One region of the Rhizobium sp. NZLR1 genome, then DNA from elsewhere that is predicted to be linked to it. Evidence: predicted binding sites of a transcription regulator. Region 1 holds the regulator's gene; the other holds the start of a gene.
The links. The regulator LexA, encoded in region 1, represses DNA repair genes until DNA is damaged. The targets are predictions, from matches to a motif close to TGTTCNNNNTGTGTTCNG.

Region 1 (3,413 bases):
CTGCTGGAATGGCTTTACCGCCTGCGCAGTAGCATTGGCGACCGCATACGATCGATCCTGCCCGGCGACACCGGCGCTTTTGCCGCTGCTTTGGTGACCGACGAGCGACGCGCCATCTCGAATGCGACGACGGAGGCGCTGCGCCAGTCCGGCCTTGCTCATATTGTCGCGATCTCCGGCCTCAACATGGCGCTGTCGGCCGGCATCTTCTTCGTCGGCTTCCGGATGCTGCTCAGCCTTTTTCCGGGCGTCGCTCAGGCCTATCCGACAAAGAAGATCGCCGCCGCCGGCGCGCTCAGCGCCGTCACCGCCTACTACCTGATTTCCGGCTTCGGGGTCTCGGCCGAACGTGCCTTCATCATGATGGCGATCATGCTGGTCGCCGTCTTCTTCGACCGGCCGTCGATCAGCCTGCGCAATGTCGTTCTCTCGGCGCTCGTCATCATCGCCATTTCGCCGTCCGAAGTCTTGGGCCCGAGCTTCCAGATGTCCTTTGCCGCGACATTGGCACTCGTATCGGGTTATCAACTGTGGAAGGACCGGCGCGTCCGCGAAAACGCCTTGCTGAAACTGCCGGTCTTCCGACCGGTCGTTGCCGTCGCCGGCTTCTTCGGCGGCGTCTTCCTGACCTCGCTGATCGGCGGTTTTTCCACGGCGCTGTTTTCGATCGAACATTTTCATCGCCTGACCGCTTACGGGCTGCCGGCAAATCTCGCGACGATGCCGATCATCTCCTTCATCGTCATGCCGGCCGGGCTGCTGGCGATGTTGCTCATGCCGTTCGGTCTGGACGTTCCGCTCTGGAAGGTGGTCGGCCTCGGCCTCGACCTGGTGATTGCGGTCGCCAAAACGGTGTCCGGTTGGGGCGGTGATATCGGCATCGGCCGCTTGCCGGCTTGGTATTTCGCTGTCGCCGTGGCCGGCTTTCTGCTGCTGACGCTGCTGCGCACCCGGCTGCGCCATATCGGCACATCGATTATCGCCGTCTCTACGCTCGGCGTGCTGCTTCTGCCGCTTCCCCGGGCGCCGGATCTGGTGATTTCGGAGGATGGCAGTCTCGTCGCAGTGGTCGCGGCTGCGGCAATCGCTTCCAACCGCGAAAACCCGCCGGATTTCATCTTCGATCAGTGGCAGAGAGCACTTGTCCTGCCGACGCATTTCCCGCCGAAAATGCTGGATGGTCCCGCTGTCCCGCCGGAGGGAGACGACCGCCGCGTCAGGCTTTCCCGCGATCAGCAGAATGAAGCGAGGGCGGCGATGCGGGCGGCTGTCGCCGGTGGTGAAGCAAACCGCTTTTCCTGCGTCAAAAAGGCCTGGTGCACATCAAGGCTCGGCAATGGTCATGTGGTTGCCGTCATCGACAACGCTGCCTATCTCGGTCCGGCTTGCGACGCGGCGGATATCGTCGTGACGTCGGTCCGCCTGCGGTTCAACAGCTGCCGATCAGGAGCGACGCTCTTTACCGGTGAGACGCTGCGCAGGACTGGCTCCGTCGAGCTGCGCTTCGCCGATGCCGGCCTGGAGGTCGTGACCGCATTCGAAACCCTGTCGCGCCCATGGAAGCGCCATCGCGCCTATGACTGGCGCAGCAACAGTTTTGCCGAATCCGGCCTCTCCAATGTCAGTGATAGCGGCGAATGAGGCCGACGAGCTTGCCCTGCACCTTGACGCGGTCCGGCCCGAAAATCCGGGTCTCATAAGCCGGATTGGCAGCCTCCAGCGCGATCGAGGCGCCCTTGCGGCGGAAACGTTTGAGCGTCGCTTCTTCGTCATCGACCAGGGCAACGACAATGTCGCCGGGACTTGCGGTGCTGCCGTTGCGGATGATTACCGTGTCGCCGTCGAAGATGCCGGCGTCGATCATCGAATCGCCCTTGACCTCCAGCGCATAATGTTCGCCGGAGCCGAGCATGTCTGCGGGAACGACGATGTCGTGGGTGTTATTCTGGATCGCCGAGATCGGAACGCCGGCAGCGATCCGGCCCATGACCGGCACGGAGACGGAGTTGCCGTTATCGGCGACCGGTTTTGCAGGAGCGGGGGCGGCGACCGGCTGCGGCTTGCCGAGGCTGCCCTCGATGACGCTTGGCGAAAAGCCGCGCCGGGGCTGGATGCTCGGGCTGTAGGCCTCCGGAAGCTTGATGACCTCGAGCGCCCGGGCGCGGTTCGGTAGGCGGCGAATGAAGCCACGCTCTTCAAGCGCTGTGATCAAACGATGAATGCCGGATTTCGAGGCCAGATCCAGGGCATCCTTCATTTCGTCGAAAGAGGGCGGAATGCCGGATTCCTTCATGCGCTCATGAATGAAAAGCAGGAGCTCCTGTTGTTTGCGCGTGAGCATCGACGTGTGACCCCTTGATTGAAACAAATCCAGAACAGAACACTATATGTTCCATATGTGTTCCGCAAGTAGCTAAATTTCCGTAAAACTTGCCGCCAACTCGTTGAGTTTTTTATTTTCATTCGCCGGATTGGCGCACATGTCTTGCATTGAAGGTGGCGCTGTCGCACCCTCTTGGCGTTTCAGGGAGGGATATCATGAACGAGCACTCGGCCAAACCGCACCCGCTGGATCATGTCGTGCTGCCCGTTGTCAATATCGACCTGGCGCGCGAAAGGCTCGGCAAGCTTGGCTTCACCGTTGCCGCCGATGCCCGCCATCCCTTCGGAACGGAGAATGCCTGCGTCTTCTTTGCCGACAAGACCTATCTGGAGCCGCTCGGTATCGCCAGCCGCGAGGAGAGCGAGGCATCGGCGCGGCAAGGCAATGTCTTCACCGCCCGCAATCGGGCCTTCCGCTTCCGCTGTGGCGAGGAGGGGCTTTCGGCGGTGGCGTTCGGCACCGGGGATGCCGGCCGCGCTCATCGGAGCTTCGTCGGCAGCGGATCGAGCGCCGGCGACATGCTGCAGTTCAGCCGGCCGATGAAAATGCCGGACGGTTCCGAGACCATGGCCGGCTTCAAGCTGGCCTTTGCCGCTGAGTTGCGCGCGCCGGATTTCTTCCTCTTCTGTGTTGAGCGCATCAATCCTCTGCCGGCCGATCGCGGTGCGCTAGAGACGCATGCCAATGGCGTCACCGGCATTGCCGAGATCGCGCTTTGCGCGCCGGACCCCTCTGCATTCGCCGCCTTCGTCAGCCTTGCAACGGCGCAATCGGCCGTCGAGAAAACCGGTTTCGGCGTTAATATCGCGGCGCCGAATGCGAAAATCAGCCTGATGACGCCGGAAGGGCTGGAGGCCTATTTCGAGATCGCCGTCGCATCCGCCGACCGCGGCCTGCGCGGCCGGGCTATCCTCTTTGCCGTCACCGATCTTGCCGTGACAGAAGCGCATTTGGCTGCTAACGGAGTGACCTACACGCGCAAGAACAATCGCATTCTGGTGAAGCCCGCGCCCGGGCAGGGCACGCTCTT
Region 2 (3,413 bases), 1.8 Mb from region 1:
ATCCAGATCATCGCCGTCGAGCCCGCCGATTCACCGATCCTCTCCGGCGGCAATCCCGGCCCGCACAAGATCCAGGGCATCGGCGCCGGCTTCGCCCCAAAAATCCTCGACACCGGCATCTACGACGAGGTCGTCACCGTCACCAACGACGAGGCCTTCGAACAGGCGCGCCTGGTCGCAAGGCTCGAAGGCGTGCCGGTCGGCATCTCCTCGGGCGCGGCGCTGGCCGCCGCCATCAAAGTCGGCAGCCGTCCGGAGAACGCCGGCAAGAACATCGTCATCATCATCCCGTCCTTCGCGGAGCGGTATCTGTCGACGGCGCTGTTTGAAGGGCTGGGTAGCTGAATAGCGAATAGCGCGAATAGCGCGAATAGCGCGAATAGCGAATAGCGAATAGCGAATAGCGAATAGCGAATAGGATGAAGGCCTGCTTGGTGACGGGCAAGGCACTTAACTATTCGCTATTCGCTACTTCCTATTCGCTTCTATCCTCACGCCGCCGCCGTCAACCTCTCCCCTGCAATGCGGTAAGAAATCGCTTCGGCGAGATGGAGGCGGCCGACCGTCGGTTTGCCGTCGAGGTCGGCGAGGGTGCGGGCGACCTTGAGGACGCGGTGGTAGCCACGGGCGGAGAATTTCATCTTTTCGGCGGCGTCGCGCAGCAGCTGCAGGCCGCCGGCATCGGGTTCGGCGAGTTTCTCGATCATTGCGGTGGAGCAGCGGGCATTGGTGCCGATGCCCTTTGCGCCGGCGGCCTCGAAGCGCTCCTGCTGGATCTCGCGGGCGCGGGCGACGCGGCGGGCGACGTCGGCGCTGGCCTCAGCGGCCATCGGCCGGATCAGATCAGCGGCGGAGACGGCCGGCACGTCGATGCGGATATCGATGCGGTCCATCAGCGGGCCGGAGATGCGGGCCTGATAATCGCTCATGCAGCGCGGGCCACGGGCGCAAGTATGGCCGGGCTCGCCGGCCATGCCGCATCGGCAGGGGTTCATCGCTGCGATCAGCTGGAATTTCGCCGGATAGGAGACGCGGTGATTGGCGCGGGCGATGACGCATTCGCCGCCTTCGAGCGGCTGGCGCAGCGCATCTAACGCCTGCGGGGTAAATTCGGGAAACTCGTCGAGGAAGAGCACACCGTGATGGGCAAGCGAGGCCTCGCCCGGCCGGGCGCGGATGCCGCCGCCGACGAGGGCGGCCATGGTGGCGGAATGGTGCGGCGTGCGAAAAGGCCGGCGGTCGGAAAGCTTGCCGCCGGAGAGCTGGCCGGCGATCGAATGGACCATCGAAACCTCGAGCAGCTCGGCGGGCGAGAGCGGCGGCAGGATCGACGGCAGTCTTGACGCCAGCATCGACTTGCCGGAACCGGGAGGGCCGACCATCAAGAGATTATGGCCGCCGGCGGCTGCTACCTCGAGCGCCCGCTTGGCGCTTTCCTGGCCCTTGATCTCGGCAAGGTCCGGCAGGTTGGCGGCATTGGCGCGGATCGATGCCTCCGGTCGGGTGAGCACCTGCGTGCCGCGGAAATGATTGGCAAGGGCAATCAGGCTGCGGGGTGCGAGAATATTGACCTCGGCGCCGGCCCAGGCGGCTTCGGCGCCGCTTTCGGCCGGGCAGATCAGCCCCTTGCCGAGCCCATTGGCGCCGATCGCCGCCGGCAGCGCGCCCGATATGGCGGCAATCGTGCCGTCGAGGTTGAGTTCACCAACGACGACATACTCCGCCAGCGCATCGGCAGGGATGGCGCCGAGCGCCGCCATCAGCGCCAGCGCGATCGGCAGGTCGAAATGTGAGCCTTCTTTCGGCAGATCGGCCGGCGCCAGGTTGACGGTCACCCGCTTGGCCGGCAGCGCCAGGCCGGAGGCGTGAAGGGCGGCCTGCACACGTTCGCGGCTTTCGGCCACCGCCTTATCAGGCAGGCCGACGATCTGCATGCCGACTTTGCCGGGAGCGACCATGACCTGGACCTCGACCGGCACACCTTCGATGCCCTGAAATGCCACCGTACTGACACGCGCGACCATAAACCCATCCCCCTGCCCGCAAACTCTTATACCGCCCGCAACCCTTCCGGGCCAGCAGTTGCAATCTGGCATGGAAACAGGAATAAAACAAGAACACGATGGGAACATAGTCAGATGTAGACTGTGACCGGAGTTGTGCCCGGTCATAGCAGGCGCGGGTGGCTCGCGCGCCAAGCTTAGCCGCGCTTGCGCTCGATCGCATCCCAGAGCAGACTGGCGATATCGGCGCCGCCGAATTTCTTGACCTCGCGGATGCCTGTGGGCGAGGTGACGTTGATCTCGGTCATGTAATCGCCGATCACATCGATGCCAACGAGCAGGAAGCCGCGTTCTCTGAGCGCTGGGCCAATGCGGTCGCAGATTTCCTGTTCGCGCGGCGTCAGCTCAGTCGCCTCGGCGCGGCCGCCGACATGCATGTTGGAGCGGCTGTCATGTTCGGCCGGCACGCGGTTGATGGCGCCGGCAAATTCGCCGTCGACCAGGATGATGCGTTTGTCGCCCTTGCGCACGTCGGGCAGATATTGCTGGGCGATGAAGGGCTCGCGGAAAAGCTGGCCGAACATCTCAAGCAGCGACGATAGGTTGCGGTCGTCGCGGGTCGAATGGAAGACACCGGCGCCGCCATTGCCGTAGAGCGGCTTCAAGATGATGTCGCCCATCTCGTCGCGGAAGCGGCGGATTTCGGCGGCATCCTTGGTGATCAGCGTCTTCGGCATCAGGTCGGCGAATTCGGTAACGAAGATCTTCTCCGGCGAATTGCGCACCCAGGCCGGATCGTTGACGACCAGCGTCTTCGGGTGGATGCGCTCGAGCAGATGCGTCGAAGTGATATAGGCCATGTCGAAGGGCGGGTCCTGGCGCAGCAGCACGACATCCATGGTCGAAAGATCGACGCGCTCCGGCGCGCCGAGTTCAAAGTGATCGCCCTTGACATCGCGCAGCAGCATCGGCTCGACGCTGGCATAGAGCTTGCCGTCGCGAAAACTCAGGCGCTCGGGCGTATAATGGAATAGCCTGTAGCCGCGCACTTGCGCTTCCAGGCTCATGGCGAAGGTGGAGTCACCTGCAATATTGATGCCGGCGACATGGTCCATCTGGACCGCTACATTGGTGATCTTGGCCATTTCCGTCCCTCGCTGAATGCCGGACAGATGTAGGTCGGAGAGATATCAAACGCAACGGCCAATCAAGGGCTTCGCGTTTCGAGGATCCGCATCAGCCGGCCGCGATAGCTGTCGAGAATGACGGCAAGCACGATGACGGCGCCGATGACGATCGGCTTGATATTGTCGTCGGCGCCGAGAAGCTGCAATCCGGTCGACAGGACCTGCAGAATGCAGGCGCCGACCAGCGTGCCGATGATCGAGCCTTTGCCGCCCGAGAGGCTGG

Region 2: J3O30_RS01700 (YifB family Mg chelatase-like AAA ATPase) is a predicted target of LexA. The motif match lies at 2,114-2,131, and genes of this name have one in related genera.

The regions. Positions count from the first base shown of each region.
Region 1 is NZ_CP071632.1:2,127,074-2,130,486, forward strand. It holds gene J3O30_RS10635 (ComEC/Rec2 family competence protein) at 1-1,641, shown strand, start outside; gene lexA (transcriptional repressor LexA) at 1,622-2,341, opposite strand; gene J3O30_RS10645 (VOC family protein) at 2,539-3,413, shown strand, end outside.
Region 2 is NZ_CP071632.1:336,605-340,017, reverse strand. It holds gene cysK (cysteine synthase A) at 1-345, shown strand, start outside; gene J3O30_RS01700 (YifB family Mg chelatase-like AAA ATPase) at 492-2,024, opposite strand; gene gshB (glutathione synthase) at 2,201-3,148, opposite strand; gene J3O30_RS01690 (ABC transporter permease) at 3,211-3,413, opposite strand, start outside.